DNA from 4 places in the Gibbsiella quercinecans genome. Region 4 is predicted to be linked to each of the others. Evidence: predicted binding sites of a transcription regulator. Region 4 holds the regulator's gene; each other region holds the start of a gene.
The links. Region 4 encodes Fur, which represses iron uptake genes when iron is present. Its sites were predicted from a motif close to ATAATAATGAGAACNACTATCAA; they were not measured.

Region 1 (4,192 bases), 1.6 Mb from region 4:
CAACACGGGGTGGGTATGCTGCATATGAGCCTTGAAGCTCTGGCACGTGCAACTCAATAAACGCGCGATGCTGGGTTAACCCACGCTGTGTTCCAGACTGATCGCCAGTAATTTTTGCGCCTCGACGGCAAATTCCAACGGCAGCTCGGAGAATACGTCTTTACAGAAGCCGTTGACGATCATTGAGATCGCATCGTCTTCGCTGATGCCGCGCTGCAGACAGTAAAACAGTTGATCGTCGCCGATTTTCGAGGTGGTGGCCTCGTGCTCCAGTTGCGCGCTGTTGTTGCGCACCTCCACATACGGGAAGGTATGCGCGCCGCTGTCCGGCCCGATCAGCATCGAGTCGCACTGGGTGAAATTGCGCGCGTTTTCCGCGCCCGGCAGGATTTTTACCAGCCCGCGATAGGTATTTTCACTGTGCCCGGCGGAAATCCCCTTCGCAATGATGGTGGACTTGGTATTTTTGCCGATGTGGATCATCTTGGTGCCGGTATCCGCCTGCTGATGGCCGCTGGTTAGGGCCACAGAGAAGAACTCGCCGATCGAGTTATCCCCCTGAAGGATCACGCTGGGGTACTTCCAGGTGATGGCCGAACCGGTTTCCGACTGGGTCCAGGACATCTTCGAGTTCGCCCCTTCGCACAGCGCGCGTTTGGTCACGAAGTTGAGGATCCCGCCTTTGCTTTCGCCGCCGGAGAACCAGTTTTGCACGGTGGAGTATTTCACTTCGGCATCTTTATGCAGAATAACTTCAACCACCGCCGCGTGCAGTTGGTAGCTGTCGCGTACCGGCGCAGAACAGCCTTCAATGTAGCTGACGTAGCTGCCTTCATCGGCGATCAGGATGGTGCGTTCGAACTGGCCGGTCTTCGCCGCGTTGATGCGGAAATAGGTGGACAGTTCCATCGGGCAGCGTACCCCTTTCGGCACGTAGACGAAAGTGCCGTCCGAGGCCACCGCCGCGTTGAGCGCGGCAAAAAAGTTATCGTTGTGCGGTACCACGCGGCCCAGGTATTTGCGCACCAGATCCGGGTGCTCCTGGATCGCTTCGCCGAACGAGCAGAAAATCACCCCGCTTTCCGCCAGCTTTTCGCGGTAGGTGGTGGCAACGGAAACCGAGTCGAAGATCGCATCCACCGCCACTTCGCTGCCTTCACGTACCGGCACGCCCAGTTGGTTGAACGCGTTTTCCACTTCCTGCGTCAGATAGCTGTTTTCCGCCATTGCCGCGCCGGTTTGCTGCTCGGCGCCCGGTTGCGAACCGCAGGCATCGTCACAACTGCCGCACGAAGGCGCCGAGAAATAGCTGTAATCCTGATAGTCGAGCTTATCGTAGTGCGCCTTAAGCCAGTGCGGCTCTTCCATTTGCAACCATGCACGGTACGCCTCCAGGCGGAATTCCAGCATCCACTCCGGTTCATTACGTTTGGCCGAGATCGCCCGCACCACATCTTCGTTGATGCCATTGGCCAGTTCATCGGTTGCCAACTGGGTGAAGAACCCTTCTTTGTAACGCCCGTCACCGACCCAAGCCTGTACATCGTTAGGAAGGTCTACATTGCTTCGTGTCATGTTAGTTACATCGCTTAAACGCCAAAGCTTTCGCCACACCCGCAGGAATGTTGCGCTTTGGGATTATTAAATTTGAATATCTGATTCAGCCCTTCACGGACAAAATCCACCGTGGTGCCATCGATAAACGGCATTGCTTTCAGCGGCACGTAGAGTTTCGCGCCGTCACGTTCAAACAAGAGGTCGTCTTCCGCCGGAGCTTGGGTCAAATCCAGCACGTAGCCGAATCCGGCGCAGCCAGATTGTTTCACGCTCAACTGCAGCCCTTTCACCTGCGGATCCTGCTGCATGAGTTTGCTGATTTGCTTTGCCGCGCTGTCGCTCAGTGCAATGCCCTGCCAGACATTTTCATCTAGCGAAAACGTGCCAACACTTTCCGTTTGCATATGGCCTACCTCTTACCTTGTTTTTTATCATGCCAATCTGGCTTACTTACTATGTTAGTGATAACAATAATCACTTCAACCGTTTGTTTTACAGGGGTATGCGACAAAAAATGCGCTTTTTAACGTTGGCCGGCAATAAAACAGCCCGGCAACCGCGTGGCCCGCGATGAAACCATCGCCAGGGCGCGTTTTCATCCCCATGACTTTCAAGCACTATTCCCCATTCATCGCCGCGTTATCCGCAGGCGATAAACCGGATACCCCCTTGCGGGCAGATAATACTGAACATTCATAGAAAATACCTATTTCTGTGTTCGGGCGCGATAATATCCTTATTTATCTTGTGGTAATAACGCGCCTTATCTGTATTAAGTTTAGTCGTTAGCCAATAAATTGGGTCGCTAACGCAAAAATACAGCCCTATTTGCGGAAAATATTATTGCCAGGGAATTGATCGTTATCGCGCCAGCAAATATGATAATGATTATCATTTAACTGCATTAAGCGTGGGGCCAATGACTATTTCAATAAATGCGTGGCTGCTGAACAAGATTGATCAATACAAATTCAGCGTGCGTGACGCCACGATCGATTTCTACATGGCGGAAGCCGCACTGAAGCGGCCGGGATGCGATATCGAACACCTCAAGCGCTACAATAGCGTCAGCCTGAACATGGCCAATCTGTGCCAGGAAAACGGCGATGACGAAAGCTATCTGCACGCGCTGAGTAAATTACATAACCGCTTGATTATAGAGATCAATAACCCGGATCGCTGCCAGCTGTTCCGCGTACAGAGCTACCACTTTGCCCGCCATACCCTGCAGCTGATTTGCCATCAGTACGCCATGGAAGGCACCTGGGACAAAGCCAACGCCTTTCAGAAGGACTTCGTTAAACGGGTGCCGTTTCAGCTGTAGCCCCCGTTATGCGCCACGCCGGCGTGGGCTTGGCGCTTAGCCCAACACCGCCGTCGTCAGGCGGGAGGTACAACACAGGCGATCGCGCTTGTCGAAAATCTCGATTTGCCAAACCTGGTGGCGGCGGCCAACGTGCAGCGCGCGGCACACGCCACGCACCTGCCCGTCAAACACGGCGCGAATATGGTTGGCATTGATTTCCAACCCTACCACCTGTTGATCCCCTTCGGTGCACAGATAGCCGGCGATGGAACCCATCGATTCGGCCAGCACCACGGAAGCCCCGCCGTGCAGCAGGCCAAAGGGCTGAGTGGTCCGGCTATCGACCGGCATGGTGGCCTCCAGCGTGTCCGGCCCCAGTTTGGTAAACTCAATGCCCACGTGGGCGACCATGCAACCTTCGCCGGTTTTGTTCAACTGCTCCAGCGTTGTCTGACGTTTCCATAGCATTACGCGATCATCTCCAACAGTGCCTGTAATGGGTGGCGCACTCCGTTTCCTTCAATGCGTTTCACCTGGCTGCGGCAGGAATAGCCGGTGGCCAGACAGCGCTGGCGTGGCAAACGCTGCATCGCCTGATGCCAGGATAGCTCATAGATACCGAGTGAATTCTGCAAATTTTTGCTTTCGTGCCCGTAGGTGCCGGCCATGCCACAGCAGCCTACGTTAATGTTCTCCAGGCGGGCGCCAAAGCGGGCGAAAATCGCGATCCACTGTTGGGTGCTGGTTGGCAGCGCGGTGCTTTCCGTACAGTGGCCGAACAGGTACCACGACTCACCGCCAAGCGGCTGTTCGGCACGCTCGGCCAACACCGGCTGTAGCCATTCGTGCACCAACTGCACCTTGAAATCCCCACGCGCGTCGCCAAGGATTTCCCGGTACTCATCGCGGTAGCACAGCACCAGCGCCGGATCGACCCCGACCATCGGCACGCCCAGCTTCGCCACACGGTTGAGGAAATCGGCCGTTTTGCGCGCGGTCTTGGCAAAGCGCACCAGGAAACCTTTAATATGCTGCGCCTTGCCGTTCGGCGAAAACGGCAACATTACCGGCCGGTAGCCCAGTTTTTCCACCAGCCGAACAAAGTCGGCGACCACGTTGGCATCGTAATAGCTGGTAAACGGATCCTGCACCACCAGCACGTAATCCTGGCGCTGGCGTTCATCCAATGCTTCAAGCTGCTCGAGCGTGACCGCCGTGGCGCTGTGGCCGGAAAGCTGCTGGCGCAGCGTAGGGCTTGAGAGCATCGGCAGGTCAATCATCCCCAGCGTGCTGCGGCTCAGTTCCCGCACCCACGGTTGCCGAAACATA
Region 2 (4,192 bases), 1.2 Mb from region 4:
TATTTCAGCGCCCTGAGCGGGGGCTACACATAGGCACTGCATCACTCCCCGCGCCCGGCGCAGTTTTTATTCCAGCTTGGTAGTGACGAACGCCTGGGTTTGGTAAGGCACCGTTACGGTTTCCTTGCCGCGCAGTTCTTCTTCCGCCGCCACCAGCTCACGCAACTGTGCGATCACCTGTTCCTGCTGCGCCTGCGGCAGGGCGGCGATAAAGCTGGTTGAGCGCACCCGGTTGTAAATCACGTCTTCGGTGGCGCCTCTGTGGCCGAACATAAACCCTTGCTCCCGCAGGCTATCAAAATGCTTCACCGGGAACAGACTGCGCCACGCGCCGGAATAGAAACGCGGCACGTCCCCTTCGTAGCGATCGACAATCTGGTTGAGTTTGCGCACCCAGTTCACGCGCGCGTCGCGCATATTCCAAATCAGCCCGAGTTTGCCGCCTGGCTTCAGAACGCGGCGGATTTCCGCCAGCGCCGCCGGGGTGGCAAACCAGTGGAAGGACTGTGCGCACACCACGGCGTCGACGGATTCGTCCGGCAGCGGGATGGCTTCGGCGGTTCCCGCCAGGGTCTTTACCTGCGGCAGCGCGGCGGCCAGCTTTTCACGCATCTGCAACACCGGCTCGACGGCGATCACCTGCGCCCCGGTTTCCAGCAGGCGGGCGGTGAATTTGCCGGTGCCCGCGCCGAGATCGATCGCGGTTTTCCCCGGCTGCAGGCCGACAGCTTCGCGCAGCCATGCGCTGACTTCTGGTGGATAATCCGGGCGGCCTTTAACGTAGTATTCCGCATTGGCCTGATAACCTTCGGCTGCGGCAGGATGGATGAGTTGTGTCATGGTCTTTGCCTATCTGTTTAATCTCTCACGTTGCTGGGGTGCCAGCGTGTTATGTGGCCCATCCCTGACCCTTGCGCGCTGTGTCTATCCGTTAGTGGCCGAACAGGCGCCGGTTGAAATCTTCGATCTTGCCGGTGGTGATGCGCGCCAGCATGGTTTTGCTCCAGGTGGCGGACAGCCCAGCAGCCGCCAGCAGGCGGTGGTATTGTTCTTCGTCGAACGGCATATGCCAGGCGATGCTGATGGCCTCCGCCACCGAGATTTCGCTGTTGCGCGCCGCCAGCGTTAACGGGCGATCGCCGCTCACTTCACCGCTGGCGATCACCCGGTACAGCCAGCCGCAGCGGCCACTTTGCTGCATCAATAGCGAAATATCGTCGATATCGCAATGGAAATTGAGTTTAAAGCAGGGGGAACGCGGCTGAGTGACCTGAATCAACGCCTCGCCCCAGTGGAAGATATCGCCGATAAATACGTTGTGCTCGGTCAGGCCGAGGGTGGAGATATTCTCGCCGAAGGCGGGCGCGCAGAACTGCTCGGCCTGCACCGGAAACTGTGCGCGCCAGTGGTTGTAGTGTTCGCGCGGATAGTGGCACAGCGCGCGGTCCGGCCCGCCATGGTGGCGGGTTTCCGCCTGCTCATCGCCTGCCAGCCCCTGCGGGGTGAGCTGAACGGCACCGTCCACCTGGCGCTTGGCGATCGCGCTCGGGCGCCCGCCCTCGTAATGTTGAATGCCGCCAATATAAACGTCGGGGTGGTGCATGTGAGCCTCCTTACTGTCACGTCAGGTTTCAGGATAGCGTGAGTTGCCGGCCAGGGACAGGATAAAGCGGTGCGGCCGTGAGAGGGAAAACGAAAGCGGGGCAGCGGCGCGGAATCGGGGCAAAAAAAAACCGCTCCCCCGGCGGGGAAACGGTTAGCGTGGCTGGTGAGCGTGCGCTTATTTCGCGGCGTCGGCGAAGCGTTTGGCGGCTTCGTCCCAGTTCACGACGTTCCAGAAGGCCTTGATGTAGTCAGGGCGTTTATTCTGATATTTCAGGTAGTAAGCATGTTCCCACACGTCCAGGCCGATAATCGGGAAGCCGGAAACGCCGGAAATGGCTTCGCCCATCAGCGGGCTGTCCTGGTTGGCGGTGGAAACCACAGCCAGTTTGCCGTCTTTCAGCACCAGCCAGGCCCAGCCGGAGCCGAAACGGGTGGCGGCGGCTTTCTCAAAGTCTTCCTGGAATTTTTCTACGCTGCCGAAATCGCGTTCGATGGCGGCTTTCAGATCGCCAGACAGCGTGGTGCCGGTTTTCAACCCTTTCCAGAACAGACTGTGGTTGGCGTGGCCGCCGGCGTTGTTGCGCAGCGCGATTTTTTTGTCGGCCGGGACTTTATCCAGGTTAGCGATCAGCTCTTCAACAGACAGTTTGGCCAGTTCCGGCAGGCTTTCCAGCGCCGCATTGGCATTGTTGACGTAGGTTTGGTGGTGTTTGGTGTGATGGATTTCCATCGTCTGCTTGTCGAAGTGCGGTTCCAGTGCGTCATAGGCGTAAGGCAGGGATGGCAGTGAATAACTCATGATCATCATCTCCAGTGGTTTTTGGGCGGCGCAATATGTGAGCACCGCGTAAGCAGTCGGATCATTATAGTTAATTAATTGGTATTGAAAATGATTATCAATGCCCTATTAAGTATAAGGATTTGTGCAATCTGGCAAAAGCAACCCGTTGTTTTTATACCTTGCCGGTGCTGGCGCGCATTTTAAGCGTTGCCGGCAGCTCATTGAATGCCGCTGGTTCGTCGCCATTTAACGCGGCAAGCAGGCGCTTGCCGGCCACCCGTCCCATCTCTTCATACGGCAGCGCGACGGTGGTCAGCGGCGGGGAGCAAACCGCAGAGAGATGGCCGCCGCCGATGCTGGCAATCGCCAACTGGCTGGGAATGGCGATGCCTGCGGCGTGGCAGGCCATGATTGCGCCGCAGGCGACCTCTTCAGCGGTGCAAATCAGCACATCCAGTTCAGGCCACGTCAGGCGGATCTCCGCCAGCAATCCATGCCCGGTGGCGAAAGTCGGCTGCTGCGGTGAGGTGACTACGCGATGCGGCGCCTGATTCATCGCCAACATGCCGCTGTGCCAGCCATTAAGCAATTGCCTGAAAATGGTGCTGTTGGTTTGGGTACAGAGCAGGCCGAGATTGCGATAGCCGTTTTCAACCAGCTTTTGCACCAACTGGCGAATAGCTTTGGCGTAATCGACGCCGATGCTGATGCCGGGGGCATCGTGGCGCACGCCGCCAATGTCCATCACCGGTAAACCGGAGTTGCTCAGCAGACGGTGCGCGTCGGTGGCGTTATCGAAATTAAAATGCACCATCGCCGCCGGGTTGTAAGAGAGCAACATTTCGATCAGGTCTTTCTCTTCAGACGCCGAATGGTTGGCTTCCGCCAGCATCATGTTATAGCCCTGCGGGCGCAGCACGCCCTGCAAGGCTTCCGACACCACCGCACAGCCCGGCGTGGCGAAAGAGGGCACCACCATGGTAATCAGGCTCGATGAGGCCGAAGCCAGATTGCGTGCCTGCACGTTCGGCACATATCCCAGCTCAATCACCGCCGCATCGATCTTTTCGCGGATTTCAGGAGAGACTTTTTCCGGCACGCGCAGCGCGCGCGATGCGGTCATCGTACTGACACCCACTAAACGGGCGACATCGGCGAGGGTACTTTTGCCGGTATTGCGCCGTCGTTTTTCTGCCATGGCGTTCTCCTGACTGACTGTCCGTTTTTAACTGGACGCAGCTTAAGACCAAATGCGTCCGCGCGCTATGTTAAAAACCACACTTTTGGCCATTGAACAAACCCGCCCTGCAATTCAGAACATGCCAACCTATTGCCGCGATGTAAATTGCCGCGATGCAAACCACGCAACCGCAAATGCAAAAAATGTTAGCGGTAACTCATTTTTTAACAATAACCATGTTACCGCTAACTTTTGCGACTAGTATCACAGAATGGCGTTCACTAAATCACCAGAATGCAGATCATTCACCAACCGACGGGAAATTAGCATGCTTACTCAGTGGCTCACCGCCGACGCTATTAACATCGTGGACGAGGTTATCGACTGGCAGGATGCGGTACGCAAGGCCGCCGCACCGCTGCTGGCGCGGGGCGCCATTACGCCCGCGTATCTCGAGGCGATTTTTACCGCGCACGCTGAAATCGGCCCTTTCTATGTGCTGGCGCCTGGCCTGGCAATGCCGCATGCCCGCCCTGAACAGGGCGCGCATGAAAATGGCCTGTCGCTGCTGCATATCAAAAACGGCGTTAATTTTGATGCCGGGGAAAACGATCCGGTGTACGTGG
Region 3 (4,192 bases), 2.2 Mb from region 4:
CAAGCCGAGGATTTTGTGCTGAAAAACGCCCCCGGCATCTGAATCCTCTAACATTTGGCGTAAGCTGAATGGGTCAACCTTGTGTGAAAGAGAAGGACCAACCATGAGCCGTGAAATCAATAAAGACACCCAACTGTGCATGTCGCTGTCCGGCCGCCCCGGCAACTTCGGCACCCGCTTTCATAACTACCTGTATCAGGAACTGGGGCTGAACTTCATTTACAAGGCATTCACCACCCAGGATATTCAGGCCGCGGTGGGGGGCGTCAGGGCGTTGGGGATCCGCGGCTGCGCGATCTCCATGCCGTTCAAGGAGAGCTGCATCCCGTTCCTGGACGAACTCGATCCTTCGGCCAAAGCCATAGACTCGGTGAATACCATCGTCAATGACGCGGGATATCTGCGCGCCTACAACACCGACTATATCGCGATAGCCAAACTGCTGGCGCAATACCAGGTGCCGCCGACCACCCGCTTTGCCCTGCGCGGCAGCGGCGGCATGGCGAAAGCGGTGACGGCAGCATTGCGCGATGCCGGGTTCGCCGACGGCCATATCATCGCCCGTAATGAAGCCGCCGGCAAAGCGCTGGCGGCGCAGTACGGCTACTCATGGCAGCCCGAATTGGGGGATCTGCAAGCGGCGATGGTGATCAACGTCACGCCGATCGGCATGGCAGGCGGCGCGGAAACGGATCAATTGGCGTTTCCGCCTGCCGCTATCGATGCCGCCAGCATCGTCTTTGACGTGGTTGCATTGCCGGCGGAAACGCCGTTAATTCGCTACGGGCGGGAAAAAGGCAAACAGGTGATTACCGGCGCCGAGGTGATAGCGCTGCAGGCGCTGGAACAGTTTGTGTTGTACACCGGGGTACGGCCAACCGATGCGCAGGTGGCGCAGGCCGCCGCACATGCCCGCGGCTAGGCCACAATAAAAAAGCCAGCCAGGGAAACTGGCTGGCTTGATAGCCGCGGCGGCACCCTACCGCGATACCCTTCATACTTCAAGTTGCAGGTGTGTTGGCTTTCCTCGCTCACCCCAGTCACTTACTTATGTAAGCTCCTGGGGATTCGCTGCGTTGCCGCCTTCCTGCAACTCGAATTATTTTGGGTAGATACTATTTGCTGACGCTCTCCATCCCCACCAGCCCAACTTTCAGATAGCCCGCGCGACGTAAGGTATCCATTACGCGCATCAGGGTTTCATAGTTCACGCTCTTGTCAGCCTGGAAGAAAATGGTGGTTTCTTTATCGAAATTGGTCTGTTGCTCCAGCACGGAAACCAACTGTTCATAGGTGACCGTCTGCTCGCCGATGTACAGTTGCCCATCGGCTTTTACCGACAGGAATACCGGCTTTTCTGGGCGCGGCTGCGGCTTGGCGGAAGACGCAGGCAGATCAACACGGACATCCACCGTCGCCAGCGGCGCTGCGACCATAAAGATAATCAGCAGCACCAGCATAACGTCGATAAACGGCGTGACGTTGATGTCATGCATTTCACCCGCGTCGTCGATATCTTCATTCAAGTGCATCGCCATAACTCAACCCACCCGCAGTTGATGTGCGTGCTGAGAGCGCTTTGCTTCTGCCGTGGCCTCCAGATCCAGATCGCGGCTGAGCAACAGCAGCACCTGCGCCGCCACATCGCCAACCTGGGCACGGTGGCCGCCAATCACACGGGCAAAAATGTTGTAAATCACCACCGCCGGGATAGCCGCCACCAGGCCCAGAGCGGTAGCCAACAGCGCTTCGGCGATCCCCGGCGCCACAACCGCCAGGTTGGTGGTTTGCGAATGGGCGATGCCGATAAAGCTGTTCATGATGCCCCACACGGTGCCGAACAGGCCGACAAACGGCGAGATCGCGCCGATGGTGGCCAGGAAGCCGTTGCCGCGGCCCAGATGCCGGCCATAGGCCGCCACTTTGCGCTCCAGGCGGAACCCGGTGCGATCTTTAATCCCGCCGTTATCGTTAGAATCGGCAGACAGCTCCAGTTCGTTTTTCGCGTCGTTCAGCAGGGCGGCGCTGATGCTTTCCGCCGAGAATTGCTGCGCCAGTTCAGCAGCCTCATCCAGGGAACGCGCTTCGGCCAGCGCCTGCTGCTCGCGGCGTAAACGGCGTTTGGCGCGGAACAGTTCGCTGCCTTTGGCAAACAGAATGGTCCAGGTCACGATAGAGGCCAACACCAAGCCAATCATCACCGTTTTCACCACGGCATCGGCGTGCTCATACATGCCCCAGACCGACAGATCGGTGCTTAGCATTTCAGCCGGCGCATTGGCCGGTTGCTGCGGCGTCACCGGCGCCGCTGCTGCGGGCGCAGTAACCGGCGGTGCTGCATTTTCAGGCGCGGAGGGCGCGGGCGTTGCCGCCGGCGCAGCGCTTTCTGCAATGCCCGGTGCCGTTGCCGGCGCAGCATGCACATAGCCTGCCAGCCCCATCATTAACACCATCGGCGCAATGACACTGCGCCCGATTGCATCCCATACTCCCCGGCCAGTACCGTGAGATCCTTGATTCATCGCTTTGCCAGCCGTTTTCACGCTGCGCCTCCACCCATTACCGAAAATTAGAGAATGTACCGAATAAAAAACCAGAGAATAAATCAGCCTGCGATCATATCAAACCGACCGTGAATTGATAGTAGTTATCATTATTATTTGCGCAATAATGCATCTGTGGAAAAAAAATGATGCTTCCACAATAAAAGCAGGGAAATACATCCCCTTACCATGCAACATCAGCGCCTAAAAAGGTTAACAAAAAACCGCTATAACGGCGCCGACGCTTCACATTCCCGCAGGCTAACGGGCCACATCTTGCAGCTTGAAACAGCATGATGCTGCGCTACTGTGCCCCAGCGTAGCAGATTATAGCCACTTGCCACCATAGCAGTTAAAACGTCTGGATGGCTATTCTTGACCATGTTAACGTAAAGGCCATCAACATGACCAGCAGTGAAGCGTAACCAAGGTGAGCCACAGATGAAATCAGAACATATCGAAACCGCACTGATCGGCGCAGGCCGTACAAAACGCTATACCCAGGGCGCCGTTAACCCGGTGACGCAACGCGCCTCTTCACTGGTGTTCGATTCCGTGGCCGCCAAAAAGCACGCCACCGCCAACCGTGCGAAGGGCGAGCTGTTTTACGGCCGCCGCGGCACGCTCACCCATTTTGCCTTTCAGGAGGCAATGACCGAACTGGAAGGCGGCGCCGGCTGCGCACTTTACCCCTGCGGGGCGGCCGCGGTATCCAACGCCATTTTATCATTCGTCAGCGCCGGCGACCATGTACTGGTCACGGGCTCGGCGTATGAGCCTACGCAGGATTTTTGCACCCATATTCTCGGGCGCATGAACGTCAGCACCACCTATTTTGATCCGCTGATTGGCGCCGCCATCGGCGATCTGGTGCAGCCCAATACCCGGGTGGTGTTTCTGGAATCCCCCGGTTCCATCACCATGGAAGTCCAGGATATCCCGGCCATCGTGCAAGCGGTGCGGGCGGTTAACCCCGAAGTCGTCATCATGATCGACAATACCTGGGCTGCCGGCGTGCTGTTCAAGGCGCTGGAGTTCGATATTGATATCTCCATCCAGGCGGGCACCAAATACATTATCGGCCATTCCGACTATATGCTCGGCACCGCCGTTGCCAACGCTCGCTGTTGGGATCAACTGCGTGAATACTCCTACCTGATGGGCCAAATGGTGGATGCCGATACCGCCTACATGGCCAGCCGCGGCCTGCGCACCTTGGGCGTGCGCCTTAAGCAGCACCAGCAAAGCAGCATCGCGGTGGCGCAGTGGTTGGCGGCACGGCCGGAAGTGGCGCGAATGAACCACCCGGCGCTGCCCGGCAGCAAAGGGCATGAATTTTACCAGCGTGATTTCAGCGGCTGCAGCGGGCTGTTCTCCTTTGTGCTCAAGCAGCGCCTAAGCGACCAGCAGCTTGCCGACTATCTTGATAATTTCCGCCATTTCACCATGGCCTATTCCTGGGGTGGCTTTGAATCGCTGATCCTGGCCAACCAGCCGGAAGAACTGGCGGCTATCCGCCCGGCAGGCGGCATCGACTTCAGCGGTACCCTGGTGCGGTTGCATATCGGCCTGGAAAACATCGAAGATCTGATTGACGATCTGGCGGCCGGCTTCGAACGGATCAACCACTAAGCGGCAACCTCAACGAT
Region 4 (4,192 bases):
ATTTATCGGCCCGGCCTGAGCCAATTGGCGAAAAAAAGCGCTAAAGATAAGCGCTTAGCGCGTTTGCGCCGCAGTTAAGCATTGTCGTTGCTCTACCTGCTGGGGTAATATGGCGCGCTGTAATTTTGCCGCCTAAGCTCCGCGTTTTAACCGGCGCCAGGCTGGGGGCGAATTTTGGGTTAGGGTTGATTGGCCCGACAAAATGTAAACCGAACCGTCCAAAGGCGCATAAGCGCTTTTTGATACAAACTCCCTTGCAGTTACCGCAACAATGGCTAAAGAACAAACGGATCGCACAACGCTGGATCTGTTCGCAGATGAACGCCGTCCGGGGCGCCCGAAAACTAACCCGCTTTCCCGCAATGAACAGCTTAGGATCAACAAGCGCAATCAGTTACGGCGCGATAAGGTTCGTGGCTTGCGGCGTGTGGAGCTGAAAATCAATGCGGACGCGGTAGACGCTCTGAACAAACTGGCGGACCAGCGCAACATCAGCCGCAGCGAACTCATTGAGCAAATGCTGTTGGCTAAACTGGCGGAAGAACAGCCAGAACACTGATCTTGCCGCCCTGGCGCGCGGCGCAGGCGTTAAGGACAACGCCGGATCGCTCCCGCTTTCTTCCCCATAGGCATCGCATAAATGCGATAAATCCTGCGGGTAAATTTCTGGCATGATAGGCGTTTACCGGTAAGAAACAGCGTGAAAATGGCGCACGGGATGCCCAGCGCTGCATCGCCATCGGCGTCTTATCGCGACACAACTTTATTGAATTGAAAGGGTTATACGCTATATGGCAACTGTAGGCATTTTCTTTGGCAGCGACACTGGTAATACCGAAAACATTGCCAAGATGATCCAAAAACAATTGGGCAAAGAAGTGGCTGAAGTTCACGACATTGCCAAAAGCAGCAAGGAAGATCTGGAAGCCTTCGACATCCTGCTGCTGGGTATTCCAACCTGGTACTACGGTGAAGCGCAGTGCGATTGGGATGACTTCTTCCCTACGCTCGAAGAGATCGACTTCAACGGTAAGCTGGTCGCGCTGTTCGGCTGCGGCGATCAGGAAGACTACGCAGAATACTTCTGCGATGCGATGGGCACCATCCGCGATATCATCGAACCACGCGGCGCCACCATCGTCGGCCACTGGCCAACCCAGGGCTACCATTTCGAAGCCTCAAAGGGTTTGGCGGATGACGATCATTTTATTGGCCTGGCCATTGATGAAGACCGCCAGCCGGAGTTGACCAACGAGCGTGTCGACGCCTGGGTCAAACAGATCAGCGAAGAATTGAATCTGGCTGAACTGGCCAACTAAACCTTGTGGGTGGCGGTTGAATAATGGCCTTGTAACGTGCATAGTAGCAATGTCAACAGGGTCATTATTGATATTATGAATTGAAGCAATAGAAGCTACGATTTTGTAACTTCTCACATCGTCACGGTAAACTGCGGCATCGGTTTATCCCATTCATCAAGACGTTGCATATGTAAAATGCAATAGTGCAAATATAGCGTTGTTAACAACCGGCGGTTTTCATTTAGCGCAACCGGTTCTATAATGTGACGCAATTATATCTTTGTGCCGACCGATGCCATAGGCGAGAACGCCTCAACTTGATTAGCATAGTAACAGGACTGAATCCGCATGACTGACAACAACACCGCATTGAAGAAGGCCGGCTTAAAAGTCACGCTTCCGCGACTCAAAATCCTGGAAGTGCTGCAGGATCCGGAATGCCACCACGTCAGTGCGGAAGATTTGTATAAGAAATTGATTGATATGGGCGAAGAAATTGGCCTGGCCACGGTGTACCGCGTGCTTAACCAGTTTGACGACGCCGGCATCGTCACCCGCCACAATTTTGAAGGCGGCAAATCCGTATTTGAATTGACTCAGCAACACCACCACGATCACCTGATTTGCCTGGACTGCGGCAAAGTGATCGAATTCCGCGACGAATTTATCGAAGCGCGCCAGCGTGATATTGCCAAAAGGCACGGTATCAAACTCACCAACCACAGCCTGTATCTGTATGGGCACTGTGAAACCGGTGATTGCCGTGAAGATGACTCGATACACAACGCAAAGTAACAGGTGCTTGCCCCTAGCGTAAAAAAACAGCCGTATATACGGCTGTTTTTTTATGGGCTGCGTATGCAGCCCGCGCGGCGCGCGAGCTGGCATAATTACCCTTGCACCGCTTCGCTGCGGCTAAAGCGCTTGCCATCTGGGCTGACGGCACGGATTTGCACCCCAGCGGAAACGTTCGGCCTGGCGCTGCCGTCATAGCGCCGCCACTGTTTGCCGCCGTCGGTGGAATATTCAATCCCCAGGCCCGGCAGTGAGATATTGGCCTCCAGTTTGCCATCAACGATGCGCGCGCCAGGCACCGGCAAGCGGTAGTGGATACCCCCCTTATCCAACTTGGCCAGTTCACGCTGCCCTAACAGATTGGCAAAGCGCAGCCAGTCTTTATCCAACGCCGCGCGATCGACAAACTGCGTTTCGTCACCTTTATATTCGCGCCCGGCCTGATAATCCAGTTCCCAGCCCGCACGGTGCCACGCACGCTCCGCCACCGAAATGACGCGCGGGAAAATCATATATTCCATCTGCTCGTCGGTACGCACGGTTTCGCTCCAGGACTGCGCCGACAGCCCATAGGCGCCTGGCCATGGCTTATCGCTCTTGGCGCTGAAGGCATCACCGTCGCGATCGCGCGAGGTTTCCGCATTCTGCGGCAGGTTGTCCGGCGCAAAGCTGAACATTTTCTGTTCATCGTTAAAGCGTGCCGCCCAATAGTAACCGCGTTCGTTGGGGTTAACTTCGTACGGGAAATCCATGTAGACATAATCCGGGTTGGAGATCGTCACCTCGTAGCCCTTGTTCGCCCAGTCGTTAGCGGTGTCGAAGCCGCCCCAGTACAGGGTATCCCAGAAATTAACGCCAACGCGCTTGGTGGCGAACGCCTTGGCGTTTTCCGCGTCTTTCAGGCCATCCTGCCAGGCCTGCATTTTTTCGATGCCGTGCGCGTTAACCCGTTTACTCACCTCAATAGCGAAATAGCTCGGCAGGTGCGCCATATCCTGTACTTTGCCTTGGGCGATCATCGCCTGGCAAACCTGCGATTTCGCCCAGGGTTTGTCCTCTTTGCTGAGATCGACCATGCCTTTGCCCGGCTCCGGATGGCGGATATCGGTATAGCCGGTGCCCAGGCGGATATTTTTTGCTTCATCACCGCCAAAATGCCAGGTGGTCAGCGGTTGGCCCGCCTCTTTATGCATCAGGGCAATCTCGCCAATCACCTTATCGGCAAAGCGCGTGGACGACGGCAGGCAAGGGTTCAGGTAGCTGTGGCGATCGTAAAACTGCACCGACGTGGTATTGGAGTCATCGGTGGGATCCAGCACGCGGTATTCACCAGCGGCCTGTTCCTTGCCTTCGGCGTGCAGCTTTTGGTAGCGGGCTTCCATCGCAACCACCGCCGCACGGGCGTGCGCCGGCATGTCAATTTCCGGGATCACTTCAATCTGGCGTGCCTGGGCGTATTTTACGATGTCGATATAGTCGCTGCGGGTGAAAAAACCGGAACCGTTATTATCGCTGTCCGGCCCGGAGCCCAACTGGGGCAACAGGCACGTTGTTTCTGTCAGATCGTGGCAGCGCTTGCCACCCACCTCGGTTAACTCCGGCAGGCCGGGAATTTCAATGCGCCAGCCTTCGTCGTCGCTCAGGTGAAAGTGGAATTTATTCAGCTTATAGGCCGCCATCTGGTCCAATAAGCGCAGAACCGCGTCTTTGGTGTGGAAATTGCGCCCCACGTCCAGGAACACGCCACGGTATTGAAAACGCGGCGCATCGCGGGCCGTCAGCACGGCGATTTTTTTGTCGCCATCGGCAGGCAGCAGTGAAAGAACAGACTGCAAACCATAAAATACGCCCGCTTCATCAATGCCGGTAATCTGCGCGGATTTTTCACCCATCGCCAGCGTATAAGCTCCCGGCACTGCCTCGGCGCCGCTGAAAGCGTGCGGATCAATCGCGGTTGTGATCGGATACCCGCCCGCACGTTGGGGGATGCCAAGCTGTGCGAAACGCTGGGTGACGGCGCTGGCTGCCGGCGCCGCCAATGCGCCAAGCGCCAGTGCAACGCCCTGGCTAAGATCGGCATCCTGTGTAGGATCAAT

Region 1: the regulator Fur is predicted to act here: its motif matches at 2,013-2,035, upstream of sufA (Fe-S cluster assembly scaffold SufA).
Region 2: the regulator Fur is predicted to act here: its motif matches at 2,483-2,505, upstream of sodA (superoxide dismutase [Mn]).
Region 3: the regulator Fur is predicted to act here: its motif matches at 2,638-2,660, upstream of exbB (tol-pal system-associated acyl-CoA thioesterase).

Annotation. Positions count from the first base shown of each region.
Region 1 covers NZ_CP014136.1:5,198,781-5,202,972, reverse strand. Annotated here, with positions in the region: gene sufB (Fe-S cluster assembly protein SufB) at 76-1,575, opposite strand; gene sufA (Fe-S cluster assembly scaffold SufA) at 1,590-1,961, opposite strand; gene ACN28Q_RS23635 (hypothetical protein) at 2,477-2,881, shown strand; gene menI (1,4-dihydroxy-2-naphthoyl-CoA hydrolase) at 2,918-3,331, opposite strand; gene ydiJ (D-2-hydroxyglutarate dehydrogenase YdiJ) at 3,331-4,192, opposite strand, start outside.
Region 2 covers NZ_CP014136.1:2,451,856-2,456,047, reverse strand. Annotated here, with positions in the region: gene ACN28Q_RS11350 (class I SAM-dependent methyltransferase) at 67-840, opposite strand; gene yiiM (6-hydroxyaminopurine reductase) at 932-1,603, opposite strand; gene sodA (superoxide dismutase [Mn]) at 1,781-2,404, opposite strand; gene ACN28Q_RS11335 (LacI family DNA-binding transcriptional regulator) at 2,559-3,584, opposite strand; gene ACN28Q_RS11330 (PTS sugar transporter subunit IIA) at 3,895-4,192, shown strand, end outside.
Region 3 covers NZ_CP014136.1:3,404,933-3,409,124, reverse strand. Annotated here, with positions in the region: gene ACN28Q_RS15755 (zinc-binding dehydrogenase) at 1-42, shown strand, start outside; gene ACN28Q_RS15750 (shikimate 5-dehydrogenase) at 104-922, shown strand; gene exbD (TonB system transport protein ExbD) at 1,116-1,538, opposite strand; gene exbB (tol-pal system-associated acyl-CoA thioesterase) at 1,542-2,543, opposite strand; gene metC (cystathionine beta-lyase) at 2,985-4,175, shown strand.
Region 4 covers NZ_CP014136.1:1,226,752-1,230,943, forward strand. Annotated here, with positions in the region: gene ybfF (esterase) at 1-19, shown strand, start outside; gene ybfE (LexA regulated protein) at 272-559, shown strand; gene fldA (flavodoxin FldA) at 792-1,319, shown strand; gene fur (ferric iron uptake transcriptional regulator) at 1,650-2,096, shown strand; gene ACN28Q_RS05665 (beta-N-acetylhexosaminidase) at 2,192-4,192, opposite strand, start outside.